4 regions of the Arthrobacter sp. 05L417 genome follow, and region 2 is predicted to be linked to each of the others. Evidence: riboswitches for the same ligand, from Rfam matches in the RefSeq annotation. Region 2 holds a riboswitch; each other region holds the start of a gene.
What was found. Region 2 has a riboswitch for thiamine pyrophosphate ahead of thiO (glycine oxidase ThiO). Riboswitches for the same ligand answer to the same signal wherever they lie in the genome.
Positions count from the first base shown of each region.

Region 1: linked by a shared signal. The riboswitch ahead of thiC (phosphomethylpyrimidine synthase ThiC) and the one ahead of thiO (glycine oxidase ThiO) in region 2 are both predicted to bind thiamine pyrophosphate.
Region 3: linked by a shared signal. The riboswitch ahead of thiD (bifunctional hydroxymethylpyrimidine kinase/phosphomethylpyrimidine kinase) and the one ahead of thiO (glycine oxidase ThiO) in region 2 are both predicted to bind thiamine pyrophosphate.
Region 4: linked by a shared signal. The riboswitch ahead of AC1DJW_RS10320 (ECF transporter S component) and the one ahead of thiO (glycine oxidase ThiO) in region 2 are both predicted to bind thiamine pyrophosphate.

Region 1 covers NZ_JBFTOG010000017.1:17,794-21,238, forward strand. The annotation lists gene AC1DJW_RS13780 (VOC family protein) at 1-470, opposite strand, end outside; gene AC1DJW_RS13785 (amidohydrolase family protein) at 548-1,642, opposite strand; TPP riboswitch at 1,736-1,843, shown strand; gene thiC (phosphomethylpyrimidine synthase ThiC) at 1,839-3,445, shown strand, end outside.
Region 2 covers NZ_JBFTOG010000001.1:123,159-126,603, reverse strand. The annotation lists gene AC1DJW_RS00550 (RNB domain-containing ribonuclease) at 1-733, opposite strand, end outside; gene thiE (thiamine phosphate synthase) at 771-1,460, opposite strand; TPP riboswitch at 1,487-1,606, shown strand; gene thiO (glycine oxidase ThiO) at 1,598-2,938, shown strand; gene thiS (sulfur carrier protein ThiS) at 2,935-3,171, shown strand; gene AC1DJW_RS00530 (thiazole synthase) at 3,175-3,445, shown strand, end outside.
Region 3 covers NZ_JBFTOG010000019.1:10,950-14,394, reverse strand. The annotation lists gene AC1DJW_RS14665 (Rne/Rng family ribonuclease) at 1-1,359, shown strand, start outside; TPP riboswitch at 1,520-1,616, shown strand; gene thiD (bifunctional hydroxymethylpyrimidine kinase/phosphomethylpyrimidine kinase) at 1,608-3,128, shown strand.
Region 4 covers NZ_JBFTOG010000010.1:64,049-67,493, forward strand. The annotation lists gene AC1DJW_RS10315 (ABC transporter ATP-binding protein) at 1-759, opposite strand, end outside; gene AC1DJW_RS10320 (ECF transporter S component) at 759-1,388, opposite strand; TPP riboswitch at 1,465-1,601, opposite strand; gene AC1DJW_RS10325 (NUDIX hydrolase) at 1,750-2,523, shown strand; gene AC1DJW_RS10330 (DUF4235 domain-containing protein) at 2,575-2,835, shown strand; gene mnhG (monovalent cation/H(+) antiporter subunit G) at 2,832-3,311, opposite strand; gene AC1DJW_RS10340 (MrpF/PhaF family protein) at 3,301-3,445, opposite strand, start outside.

The DNA.
Region 1 (3,445 bases), on a different contig from region 2:
TAGCGCTGCGGCGGGAGCGGCAGGCTGTCCATGACGACCGAACTACCGTTCCACTCCCAGCCTTCGCGGGGCTTGTCGTAGTAGAGCTCGATGCCGTTGCCCTCCGGGTCGGTGAAGTAGAAGGCCTCGCTGACGAGGTGGTCTGCGCTGCCGACGAAGGCATGGGGTTCGTATTGCGCCGCCGAGGCAACAGTTGCGGCGAGCGATGACTGGTCTTCGAAGAGCAAAGCCGTGTGGAAGAGCCCGGCCTCTCCGCGGCCCGGGATCTGGAGCCCGGAGGCCGGAGCCAAGTGCACCAGCGGCTTGCCGAGCCTGCCAAAGTAGAGTCCGCCATCCTGTTCGGCGACGACGTCCAGGCCCAGCGCCCGCTGGTAGTAGTCGCCCATGAGCTTCATGTCCCCCACTTTGAGCATGACAGCGCCCATGGTGAGTTCGGCAGGAAGGAGATCCTGGCTGGATGTGATGGTCATGTGAAACTCCCGGCTTTCGTGGCGCCGCCCTTCGGCAACCTCTATCTATCTAAATTACTTGAAGCTTCAATTTATTCCTAATGCCCGGCGCTTCTTGAAATGTGTCCCCTCAGCACGGTGCATTGCGGCTTCAGCACGATCTCAAGGGACGCACGGGGATCGTTTGCGTAGAGCACGACGTCGGCACTGGCGCCTTCGCTGATGCCGTCGGCACCCAGCCACTCGCGGGCGGACCAGCAGGCGGCATCGAGGGCGGCTGCCGCCGGAAGGCCGGCCTGGTGCAGTTCCAGAATTTCCTCGCCGATCCGGCCGTGCTTGATGACGCTGCCGGCGTCGGTCCCGGCATACACCCGCACTCCGGCGTCGAACGCCTCGAGGACCCGCTCATGCCGGCGCTCCCACAACGCGATCATGTGGGCGGCGTAACGCGGGAACTTGGTTTCAGCCTGCTTCGCGATGTCCGGAAAAGTCGCAATGTTGATGAGGGTCGGGACGATCGGAACATCCTGGTCCAGCAGCCGCGGAATATGGTGCGGGAGGAGACCGGTGGCGTGCTCGATGCAGTCGATGCCGGCGTCGAGCACGTCGTCGATAGTCCCTTCGGCGAAGCAATGGGCGGTCACCCGGGCCCCCTCGTCGTGTGCCGCCGCCACCGCGTCCTTGACGACGGCGGCCGGGAAGGACGGGCCAAGATCCCCGGCCGAGCGGTCGATCCAGTCCCCGACGATCTTGACCCAGCCGTCTCCGGACCGGGCCTGCTTACGCACCGCCTCCACCAGTTCCTCCGGCTCAACCTCTTCGGCCAGCCCGGGGATGTACCGGCGTTGCCTCGCGATGTGCCTGCCTGCGCGGATGATCCTGGGCATGTCCGTCCGGCGCTGCAGCCAGCGCGTGTCACTTGCGGATCCCGCGTCGCGGATCAAGAGCGTCCCGGCGTTACGATCCGCCGTTGCCTGCAGACGGGCAGTCTCCTCGTCCACCGCTCCACCCTTGCCCAAGCCAACATGGCAGTGTGAGTCGACAAGTCCGGGCGCCACCCATCCGTCCAGGACGACGTCCGGTACGGCAGCAGGCCGCAAAAAGGTCAGCCGTCCGTCGACCGACCAGAGGCCGCGCCGTTCCACGTCCGGCCCGGTGAGGACGGTGCCGCTGAATTCGATGATTTCCGCCATGATTCCACCCTAGACTCCGACGCCGCGCCGGGCCCGGTCACATCTGTCCTCGGTCACATCTGTCTCTGGAACTCTCAGCTGTGGTAGCTTCGTCTACGACCACACGGGGGCCCTTGCAAGGGCTGAGATCGGGCTGACGCAGCCTGCGACCGTTGAACCTGTCCGGGTAATGCCGGCGAAGGAAGTGAGTAATCCTTTGAGCACCAAAGAAACACAGCTGAGCCCTACCCAAAACGGATCGGCCCAAGAGGTGACACAGTCCCTCAAGTCGCATTCCCTCTCGTTCCTTGAAGATGCCGAAACGGGAATCCGGGTTCCAGTGACTGAAATAGCCCTGGAACCGTCCCCGAACGGCGAGGCCAACGCGCCATTCCAGGTGTACCGCACCGAAGGACCCGGTAGTGATCCCGTGGTGGGCCTCGAACCGTTCCGCAGCGGGTGGATCGAAGCCCGCGGCGACACCGAGGCCTACAGCGGCCGCGAACGGAACCTTCTCGACGACGGCAAGTCTGCCGTGCGCCGCGGCGCCGCCTCCGCGGAGTGGAAGGGCGCACAGCCGGTGCCCCGCCGCGCCGTCGACGGCAAGACCGTGACACAGATGCACTATGCCAAGCAGGGCATCGTGACGCCCGAAATGCAGTTCGTGGCACTACGCGAAAACTGCGATGTTGAACTGGTCCGCAGCGAAGTCGCCGCAGGCCGGGCCATCATCCCCAACAACATCAACCACCCCGAATCCGAACCGATGATCATCGGCAAGGCGTTCCTGGTGAAGATCAATGCCAATATCGGCAACTCGGCCGTCACCAGTTCCATCGCCGAGGAAGTGGACAAGTTGCAGTGGGCAACGCAATGGGGCGCCGACACGGTCATGGACCTGTCCACGGGCGACGACATCCACACCACCCGTGAGTGGATCATCCGCAACTCCCCCGTGCCGATCGGCACCGTGCCCATTTACCAGGCCCTCGAGAAAGTCAACGGCGAAGCGAACAAGCTCACGTGGGAAATCTTCCGCGACACTGTCATTGAACAGTGCGAGCAGGGCGTGGACTACATGACCATCCACGCCGGCGTGTTGCTGCGCTACGTGCCGCTCACCGCCAACCGCGTCACGGGCATCGTCTCCCGCGGCGGCTCCATCATGGCGGGCTGGTGCCTGGCCCACCACGAGGAAAACTTCCTCTACACCCACTTCGACGAGCTCTGCGAAATTTTCGCCAAGTACGACGTCGCGTTCTCCCTCGGCGACGGCTTGCGCCCGGGAGCGACGGCGGACGCCAACGACGCCGCGCAGTTCGCCGAGCTCGACACCCTGGCCGAGCTGACGCAGCGGGCGTGGGAATTCGACGTCCAGGTCATGGTGGAAGGACCCGGCCACGTTCCCTTCCACTTGGTGCGGGAAAACGTGGAGCGCCAGCAGGAGCTTTGCAAGGGCGCTCCGTTCTACACCTTGGGTCCCCTGGTCACCGACGTCGCTCCGGGCTACGACCACATCACCTCGGCCATCGGCGCCACGGAGATCGCACGCTACGGAACCGCGATGCTCTGCTACGTCACCCCGAAGGAACACCTGGGCCTGCCAAACAAGGACGACGTCAAGACCGGCGTGATCACGTACAAGATCGCCGCCCACGCCGCGGACCTTGCCAAGGGACACCCGGGCGCCCACGAACGCGACGATGCCCTCTCCAAGGCCCGCTTCGAGTTCCGCTGGCGTGACCAGTTCGCCCTGTCATTGGATCCAGTCACGGCCGAAGCGTTCCACGACGAGACCCTCCCCGCCGAACCGGCCAAGACGGC
Region 2 (3,445 bases):
GGGCGTTCCAGTCCTCCACCGGCAGCGAGGGAGCTGCGACGATCCTGTACCCCTCGCCGTCGGGCAATTGGACGATTTCCTGTTCAGGCATGTTCAGGCTTGCTCCGCCGCGGCGGCGTTCGAGTTCCACCCGCTTGAGCCCGACGTCCTTGAGGAGTTGGAGGACCGGATCGGCCGTTCCGGAATCGATCTCCGCCTGGACACCCTTGTAGTTGAGCTTCGCGCGGCTGCGAACGCTTGCCCGGCGGACGGAGACGGTGCGGAACTCCGCCTCGGCATCGAGTTCGAAGTCCCATACAAATGCGCCGCACGTTTGGCCGGCCAACAGGCTTCCGGCATGCTCGCTGATGATCTCGGGGTGCAGCGGTATGCGGCCATCCGGGGCGTAGTATGTTTGCCCCCGGTGGCGGGTCTCGGCGTCGAGCGCTCCTCCGGGCGGCACAAAGGATGGCACATCGGAGATGGCGTAGAGAACCCTGTAACCATCGCCGGAACGGTCAATGAAGAGGGCCTGGTCCAGATCGGTGGAAGAGGCCGGGTCGATCGTGATGAACGGAACGTCCGTGAGGTCCTGCACCGGCAGGGTGTGTCCGGAAACCGCGGCTTCGGCGTCACGCAGCGCTTCAACGGGATAGCCGGCGGGCAGCTCGAGTTCAGTCCGAAGCGCCGCCAGTGCTTCCGCGAGCCGGTTCGACGTTTCACTGACATTCGGGGCTATCCGCTGATGTGACACGAAAGTCAGGGTAACTCCAAAATCTTTCGGCGTCTCGCTAGGCCGCCGCTGCGTCAAGGGCGGCCAGGAGTGCCTGGGCCGCCGCCGTCGGATCCTGTGCTTCGGTGATGGCTCGCACCACCACGATGCGGCTGGCGCCAGCCCGCACTACCTCTTCCACGTTGCTGAGATCGATGCCGCCGATCGCAAACCAAGGGAGCACAACACCGCCGACGGTCTCCTCGTCTGCCTGCTTCACCGCGTTGGCGGCGTACTTCACCAGATCGAGCCCGACGGCGGAGCGTCCGGGCTTGGTGGGGGTGGCCCATACCGGCCCGACGCAGAAGTAGTCCAGGCCGCTGCGGCCGGGTGATGCGGCGATGGCTGCGTCAATCTGTTCCGGCGTGTGCGTGGAGAGCCCGATGATGGCGGGGTCGTGGAGCAGCTTCCGGGCCGCCCGCAGTGGAATGTCCTTTTGGCCGATATGGAACACCGGTGCGCCGGAGAGGGAAGCTACGTCCGCGCGGTCGTTGACGGCCCAGAGACGGCCGTGGCGGTGCGCCACGGATTGCAGGATCTCCAGGAGCTCCAGTTCCTCTGCCGCTTCGATGGTCTTGTCGCGCAGCTGGATGATGTCCACGCCGCCCTCGAATGCGGCGTCGACAAACTGCTCAAAATCACCCCGTTGCTTGCGGGCGTCGGTGCAGAGGTAGAGGCGGGCGGTGGTGTGGACATCGTGCTGGGTCATGGAAACAGAGTAGTTCCTCTAAACTGGGCTGGTACCGCGGGAGCCGCGGCGGCAGTCACAATCGCCGCGCGGCTGAGAGGGCTTCAGCGCCGACCGCTTGACCTGATCCGGCTAGTACCGGCGTAGGGAAGGACTCCATGGACGAAGTAAACACCCGGCACGAACCCCTGCGCGCGTCCCTGCATGCGGATGTGGCGGTGATCGGAGGCGGTGTCATCGGCCTTGGCATCGCGTCGGAAGCCCGAAGGTCCGGCCGCTCGGTTGCCCTGATCGATCCCGCACCGGCCAGCGGAGCCACCTTCGCGGCGGCGGGCATGTTGGCGCCCGTCAGTGAACTGCACTACCAGGAAGAGGACCTCCTGGAACTCATGCTCGAATCGTCGGCATTGTGGCCGGACTTCGAACACAATGTGACTGGCTCAAGTGCCGGACGCAGCACGGGTTACCGTACGACGCCGACCCTCGCCGTCGGCGCGGACGCTGCGGACCGCCGGGCGCTCGCCGACCTCCGGGACGTGCAACTGGCCAACGGCCTGCTGGTGGAATCCGTGCCGTTGCGCGAGGCCCGGGAGCGTGAGCCGCTGTTGAGCCCGCAGATTTCCTGTGCCTTCGACATCCCGGGCGACCACCAAGTGGATCCGCGCCGGCTTTCGGCCGCGATCCTTGGCGCACTGGCAGACCACCAGCCGGGCAATTCCAGCTGGATTGCGGGGGCCGAGGGCGGTTTTGCGGTCCACGACACGGCGGCGGGCCTCTTGTGGGAGGACGGACGCGTCGTCGGGGCCGTGCTTGGCTCAGGCGTCAAAGTGCTCGCCGCGGAAACCGTGGTTGCCAACGGCCTGGGCGCCGCCCGCTTGAAGGGCCTGCCGGATGGATTGTCGCTCCCGTTGCGTCCCGTGTACGGCGACATACTGCGGCTGCGCGTCCCGGACCAGCTGCAACCTCTGGTCACCGCCACAGTGCGGGGAATCGTGCGCGGAGTGCCCGTCTACATCGTTCCCCGCGAGGACGGGACAGTGGTGATCGGCGCAACGCAACGTGAAGACGGATTGTCGGCGTCCGGGGGAGCGGCCAACCCGGTGTCGGCGGGCGGTGTGTACCAGTTGCTCCGCGATGCCCAGGTACTGGTCCCGGCCGTGGCTGAACTGGAGCTCCTGGAAGCAACTGCCCGCGCCCGTCCGGGCACTCCGGACAATGCACCGCTGCTGGGCCGTGTAAGGGTAAAAAGTGCCGAAAGGGTGGAAGGAAGCGAAGGGACCGTGCCCGGACTCATCGTGGCGAGCGGATTCTTCCGCCACGGCGTCCTGCTCACTCCGGCGGCGGCGAAAATCTGCGTCGGGCTGATGGACGGCACCGCCGATCCCCGGTGGAGCAAATTCCGCCCGGACCGCTTCTCCCGCCCCCTTTCAGCAGCAAGGGCCTCCACAAACGGCCCATCGGCCGATACCTCGAATCCCCTTCCGAAGGACCACGCATGAACATCAAATTGAACGGCGCAGACCACACGCTGAGCGACGACGCGTCCGTCACCACCCTCGTGAGCCACATCACCGGTCGGGTTGTGGACTCGAGCGGCCAGGCGGCCGACGGACGCAAGATCGGCGTCGCCGTCGCACGCAATTCCGAAGTGGTGCCGCGCAGCCAGTGGGCGGCAACCGCGCTCGCAGAGGGCGACGAACTCGAAATCGTTACCGCAGTACAGGGAGGCTGAACCATGACCACGGCAAGCACTGAAGCAGCAAGCACCCGGACCGACGCCCTGGTGATCGACGGTGTTGAGTTCGGCTCGCGCCTCATCATGGGGACCGGCGGAGCCCCGAGCCTGGACGGACTGGGGGCAGCCTTGCTGGCCTCCGGCACCGAACTCACCACCGTTGCCATGCGGAGGTACTCACCGACGGAAACAGGTTCGCTGTTCCAGTTGCTCGTGGACCACGGCATCCGTGTCCTGCCCAACACGGCCGGCTGTTTTACCGCCAAGGATG
Region 3 (3,445 bases), on a different contig from region 2:
GAAGCCTGGGACACCATCGAGGCCTACGTCACCTATGTGGCGCCGGATCTGGTGGGACGTCTCGAAAAGTGGACGTCGGATCAGGACATCTTCTCGGCATGGCGCGTGGACGAACAGATCCACAAGGCATTGGAGCGCAAGGTCTTCCTGCCCTCCGGTGGTTCGCTCGTGATCGACCGCACCGAGGCCATGACGGTTGTTGACGTCAACACCGGAAAGTTCACCGGCAGCGGTGGCAACCTCGAAGAAACCGTCACCAAGAACAACCTTGAGGCCGCCGAGGAAGTGGTCCGCCAGCTGCGCTTGCGCGACATCGGCGGAATCATCGTCATCGACTTCATCGACATGGTCCTGGAATCCAACCGCGATCTCGTGTTGCGCCGCCTGGTCGAGTGCCTCGGCCGGGACCGCACCAAGCACCAGGTCGCGGAAGTGACGTCGCTTGGATTGGTCCAGATGACCCGCAAGCGCATGGGCACCGGCCTGCTTGAGGTCTTCGGCGAGCAGTGCGAAACGTGCGCAGGGCGCGGAATCGTCACGCATGACGAGCCCGTGGAGCATCGCCGGGCCAACGTGGTGGCCGCTGAACACCACCACCCGCGCACGGAGTCACTCCCGGCCGTCCGCCCGGAGCAGCGCAAGCGCCGCCGCGGCAGGGGGACAGGGCAGGGGACTTCCGAGCTCCCGATCACCCCTCCTGTGCCGGTCCACTCCGTGGAATCCACTGATCCGAACCGCCAGGCAGCCACCCGCGCAGCCCTTGCGACCATCGCGGCTGCGGCCCACGCTGCCCACCTGCACGACGACGAACTCCACCACGCGGCGGAATTGCTCGCCGACGGGCACGCAGCGGAAGCAACCCCTCTGCAGGCACCCGCGGCCCCGGTCTCGGCTCCTGCCGCTGCTTCGGGTAGCGAGGAACGCTCGAAGCCTGTGCTGCGATTCGGCGGCGAGGAAGTGGCGTTGCCTTTCGTCCACCACGAAGAAGAGCCGGCGAGTGGCGCTCCTGCCATGAGCCTGGATCTGTTGGCGCAGGCATTCGCGGGCCTCGGAGAAGCTCCGGACACCGCGACGGCCGCAACGGAGTCCCGGGAAGCGCCCGCAGAGGCTCCCGCGGCCGTTGCAAGCGGGGAATCCCTGGAGTCGGCTTCGCGTGGACGCCGGGGCCGCCGCAACCGTAGTGCCAGCCGTGCCCAGGGTGCCGCCAACGCCACCAACGTGGAGCACCACGAGGTTGCAGCCGCTGCCTCCGGTGGGGCCGCGCACGAGGCCAAGGCGCCCGACGCATCCCCGGTCAAGCCGACGGCGGCAGCAGAACCGATCATTCTCGGAGTCGGCGTGCCCAAGTCCGAACTCTAAACGCAGTACCCAGTCCGAAGCCCCGGCCGTTCCCGCTCTTGCGGAAACCGCCGGGGCTTCGGCGTTGCCGGCCCATTTGCCGGACCAGTTGCCGGACCTCACGACAGTGCGGTTACAAAGGGAGATTTCAGCGGGCGAGGTGTGATCCGGGTTAAGCTAGGGGACTGACACGGGGTGCCGCGCACCAAGCCGGCTGAGACCAGACCCGTTGAACCTGTCCGGTTAGCACCGGCGAAGGGATGTCTCGAATGACTGTTTCGGCACACTCGGCTGTCTACCCGCTCAAGGCCGTCCAGCGCCCTATCCCCAGGGTCCTCAGCATTGCCGGCTCGGATCCGTCGGGCGGTGCCGGGATCCAAGCTGACCTGAAGAGCATTGCCGCCAACGGCGGTTACGGCATGGCCGTCATCACGGCACTCACAGTACAAAACACGCAGGGAGTCACCGGCGTTCACGTGCCTCCCGTGGAGTTCCTGCAGCAGCAATTGGATGCCATTAGCGACGACATCACCGTTGATGCCGTCAAAATCGGCATGCTCGGGGACGCGGCCGTCATCCACGAAGTCCGCCGCTGGCTCGGCGAGGCGCGCCCCGCCGTCGTCGTACTGGATCCGGTGATGATCGCGACTAGTGGCGACCGGCTCCTCGCGGAGTCCGCTGAAACCGCACTGCGGGAACTTTTGCCCCTCGCCGACTTGGTGACCCCCAACCTTCCTGAATTGGCCATGCTGCTTGGCGAGCCTGTTGCCACCGACTGGGCATCGGCGTTGGAGCAAGGCAAACGTCTGGCCGCTGCCTGCGGAAACACCGTCCTGGTGAAGGGAGGCCATCTGCAAGGATCCGGCTGCCCCGATGCGCTGGTCAACACCGGGGGAGTCCTGAGCCAGGACGTGGTGGAATTCGCCGGCCAACGCGTGGAGACCCGCAACAGCCATGGCACGGGATGTTCCCTGTCGTCTGCGATGGCGACGGCAAAAGCGCGGCTCGGCGATTGGGAGTCTGCCCTGCGTGAAGTCAAGCCCTGGCTTCAGGAGGCGCTGACCCAATCCGAGAGGCTGGAGGTGGGGAAGGGCAACGGGCCCATCCATCATTTCCACACTCTCCAGCACTCCCTTCAGCCGGGGGACTTCGCGGTCCGGATGTGGGACGCCGCCCAATCGGAGCTTGCGGCCATTTATGGCCTGGACTTCATCCAGGACTTGCAAACCGGTGGGCTCAGCGAAGCGCAGTTCAGCTATTACCTGTCGCAGGATGCCATCTATCTCAACGGCTATTCCCGGGTCCTGGCGCGTGCAAGTGCGCTCGCCCCCAGCGAAAACGAACAGCTGTTCTGGGCCCGCGGCTCGCAGATGTGCCTCGAAGTCGAGTCCGAGCTGCATCGGAATTGGCTTAGCGGACGCCAGGCAAGCGGAGAACTGGGCCCCGTCACCAAGGCCTATGTGGACCACTTGCTGGCGGCGTCGGCGTCGGGCAGCTATGCCGTGCTGCTGGCTGCAGTACTGCCCTGCTACTGGTTGTACGCCGAGGTGGGACAGCAGCTCCACCGTGGCTATGTCCAGGCAGGAGCGTCGGACGAGCACCCTTACGCCGACTGGCTGCGCACCTACGCAGACGAGGCGTTCGCAGAGGCCACCCGCAAGGCGATCGACCTCACGGATGCCGCCGCGCAGGCTGCCTCACCGGCCGAGCGCGCGGCCATGATGGAGGCTTTCTCCCAATCCTGCCGCTATGAAACTGCATTCTTCGATGCTCCAAGGCTGCACAGCTGACCCCGGTTCCTGGCGCGGAGGGACGGGATGAAGGGCTGTTTCGGCAGGCGCCGCAGCGTGTCGGGGTGAGGATCCGAGCTTTTCCCGGCGGGCAGGGTAAGGTGGACGGGCACGGTACCGGATGGCGGCATAGCCAGTCTGTGGCAGCCATCACGTGGCAGCCTCCGGACCTTGGCCTCATTTGCAGCCGAAGGCGAAACTAGCGTAATCTAGATCTTCGGTGCTTACGCCAACACTTGGGTTATGCCCCTAGGGACCTTTCGTTTGGAATTGACATTTCATTTGGAACTGTTCAAGGGATGACTCATGGATTCCGT
Region 4 (3,445 bases), on a different contig from region 2:
CAGGAGCACCGCCGGCGTCGAGACTCCCGTGGAGGAGGAACTGCCCGGCTGGAGCACCACGATCCGGTCCACAAGGTCTTTCCAGACCGAAACCCGGTGTTCCACCACCACCAAAGTGGCGCCGGTCTTGTCGAGGCAGCGGCCCACGGCATCGCGGACCTCCAACACTCCGGCGGGGTCCAGGTTGGCGGTCGGTTCGTCCAGGAGGATCAAGCCGGGCCGCATCGCGAGGATGCCGGCCAGCGCAAGGCGTTGTTTCTGCCCGCCCGAGAGGGCCGACGTCGGGTGGTCGAGCGCAAAGTTGCCGCTCGCACTGCCACCGGCACTACGCCGCAGCCCGACGTCGTCGAGCGCTTCATGGACCCGCTTCCAGATTTCTTCCCGCGGCACGCAAAGGTTTTCGGCGCCGAACGCGACGTCGTCGCCCAGCCGGGAAAGCACCACCTGGGTTTCGGGGTCCTGTTGCATGAGTCCGGCACGGCCCCGCTGGGCCTTCGGCGAAACACCATCCACGAGCAACGAACCGGTCTCGTCGGCGTCGTCGCCTTCCTCGCCCAACACGCCAGCCAGGGCATGCAGGAGGGTCGACTTGCCTGCGCCCGAGGGGCCAAGCAGCAGAACACGCTCGCCGGGACGGATGTCCAGGTCGAGGGCGTGGATGGCCTGCGTGGTGCGGCCGGCGTGCCGCCAGCCCCAGCCTTGCGCGGAAATGGCGGCGGGTCGCACCACGGCAGAGGTGCCGGAATCAGGACTGGGCATCAGGAAAAGACGGGCTCCGAAGCGGCCTTGCGGGACGCGAACGCGCTCAGCACACCGGTCTTGGCCAGGCCGCGGGTCGCGATCCAGGACAGGGCACCGGCAATGACGGCCCCGGAGACCGTGCAGAACACGATGTACGCGAGCTTGTCGACCGGTTCGTAGGCGATGTTCCAGCCCCACGGCAGGAAGGAGTCGTTCAGACCGCAGAACAGGCCCGCACCGGCACCGGCCAGCAGGGACACCGGCAGGTTGAACTTCTTGTACATGAAGGCCAGGAAGATGAGTTCCGCACCGAGGCCCTGGAGCAGGCCCGAGATCAGCACCGTGGTGCCGTACTGCGAACCCATGATGAGCTCACTCGTGGCGGCCACTGTTTCGCAGAAAATTGCCGCACCGGGCTTGCGGACGATGAGCATGCCCAAGACTGCCGGAATCATCCAGCCGCCGGCGATCAGGCCGCTCAGGGGCGGGTAGCCGGCGGACATAGGCGTGGCGACCAGAGCCATCTGGTCCCATGCCCAGAAGATCACGCCACCGGCGATCGAGATCAGTGCCGCCACGACAATGTCCACGACGCGCCAGTTGTAACCAGGCTTGGTGAGGCCCGGCCTTGCAGAAATACCAGTCATTTTGTCCTCCTGAGGAACAGGAGGGGAAAGTGTTCCCCGGTTGCCTGCGAGCGGCCTCCGCCGCGCCGGTTCCGGACACTATGAGAACTCGACTCCCTTGCGCCGGTACTAGCCGGATCAGGTTCGAGGGTCTGCGGCTGTCCGCACTCTCAGCGCCCGTCCTCCGTGCCGCATTGCTGCGAGCCCGACGGCGGCGCTCCCCTGTCGTTATCAATCCACCCTTTTGGGCGTGGTTCAGTTTACACCTTGGAGGGGTTGCGGGCGCGGCGGCAAAAAGCGTTCCGACGGATTCCCCTGGATCATTTGCCGGGCGAGCGCAGTCCGGCCCGGAATGGCGCGGGCGGCCACAGAAACTGGGAGAATGATCCAGCAGAATGTGACACAGCAAGCGGGCAAAGGAGCGGTCTTGGCAGGCATGGGCGAAGCGAACAGCACCACAGTGGCCGAACCGAGGCTCGCCGCGAGCGTGATCCTGCTCCGGGATGCCGCAGTTCCTGGGCGCTCTGGAGACGCGGCGCAGGCTTTGGAGGTGTTCGTCCAGCACCGGGTGTCCACGATGGATTTCGCTGCCGGAATGGTCGTCTTCCCGGGCGGACGAGTGGACCAGGCGGACAGCTCCGGCTGGGACTTCACGGACGACGTCGTCGAGCGCCACGCCGCCGCATGGCACCGGAGCAGCATCGCCGTCGAGCCTTCCTCCGCCCGGTTCAACGCGGGCCGGGTACTGGCGGCCGCGCAGCGTGAGGTGTTCGAAGAGGCCGGGCTGAAGCTCGACGCCGCCACCCTCCGCCCATGGGCCAACTGGGTCACTCCGCCGGACCAGCCCAAGCGCTTCGACACGTACTTCTACCTTGCTTGCCCGGTTTCCGGAGCCGAGCCAAGGCACCAGACCACGGAAGCGTCATCGTCCTTGTGGATGCCGGTCCGCGGAATCCTGGATGCCGAAGCCGCCGGAACGCTCAAGCTCATGCCACCCACGCTGGCGCTACTGGATGAGCTCCTCGCCCTCGGCACGGTGGAAGCGGTGCTGGCCGAAGACCGTGACATTGTTCCCGTGCGTCCAAAGCCGGGAGCCTTGCAGGAGTTCTTCCGGCTGAGGCGCCAAGCCCCATCCGTTGCTCCGGAACTGCCCTGAAGTGGGGTTAGGCTGGGGACGGTCCTGTTTCCACCCGCAAGGAGTCCCGGAATGAACCTCCTCATCAAACTGCTCGGCACCGGCGTGAGCATCGGCGCAGGCTTTGTCGGCACCAAGCTCGTCAACGCGCTGTGGGAAAAAACCACGGGCAACAAGCCGCCCAAGGGACACGACGACATGGAGACGAGCCTCCGCTCAGCGCTGACCTTCGCCCTGATTTCGGCAACTGTCAGTGCCGTCATCCAGGTTCTCGCCGGCCGGAGCACCCAGCGCGCCATCTCCCGCTTCTCGAAGACGCAGGACATCGTCTAGGCTGACGGCCCGCCGTTGACGCCGTTAGGACCTGCGCTCCCGCCGTTGCGGGCGTTCCCAGCGTGGGGCATTGCCGAGCCCGCTTCTTGAGCTTTCTCCGCCGCCCGTTGACCGGCAGCCCGCAGCACCACGGCCTCGAGTTCGTCTGTGCTGAGAAGCTCGGGGTGGAGGTGCTTGGTCCGGTACCCTGCCCGGCCCACCATGTGTGCGGACACGGGCACAGTCAGCAGTTGGAAAATCCAAGCGACCGCGAGGACCGGCCAAACCCACCATTCGCGCATCTGCAGCCCCATGGCCGCCAAGACAAGGAACAGCCCCAGCACTTGGGGCTTGGTAGCTGCATGCATGCGGCTCATGAGGTCCGGGAACCGCAACAGTCCAATTGCCGCGCCCAATGACATCAGGGCACCAACAATCAGCAGTACCGCGGTGACGGCATCGATGACGGCGTCCGCTCCGGTGGCGTTAGGAGTCATTGACTTGTCCCCTCCGGTCGGCCACGAAGCGGGCCACCGTCACCGATCCGATGAACCCGATCAGCGTCAGCGCGACGAGCAGCACGAGGTTGTTGAGGTGCCTGTTGACGGCCATGTCGATGGCCAGCGCGGCA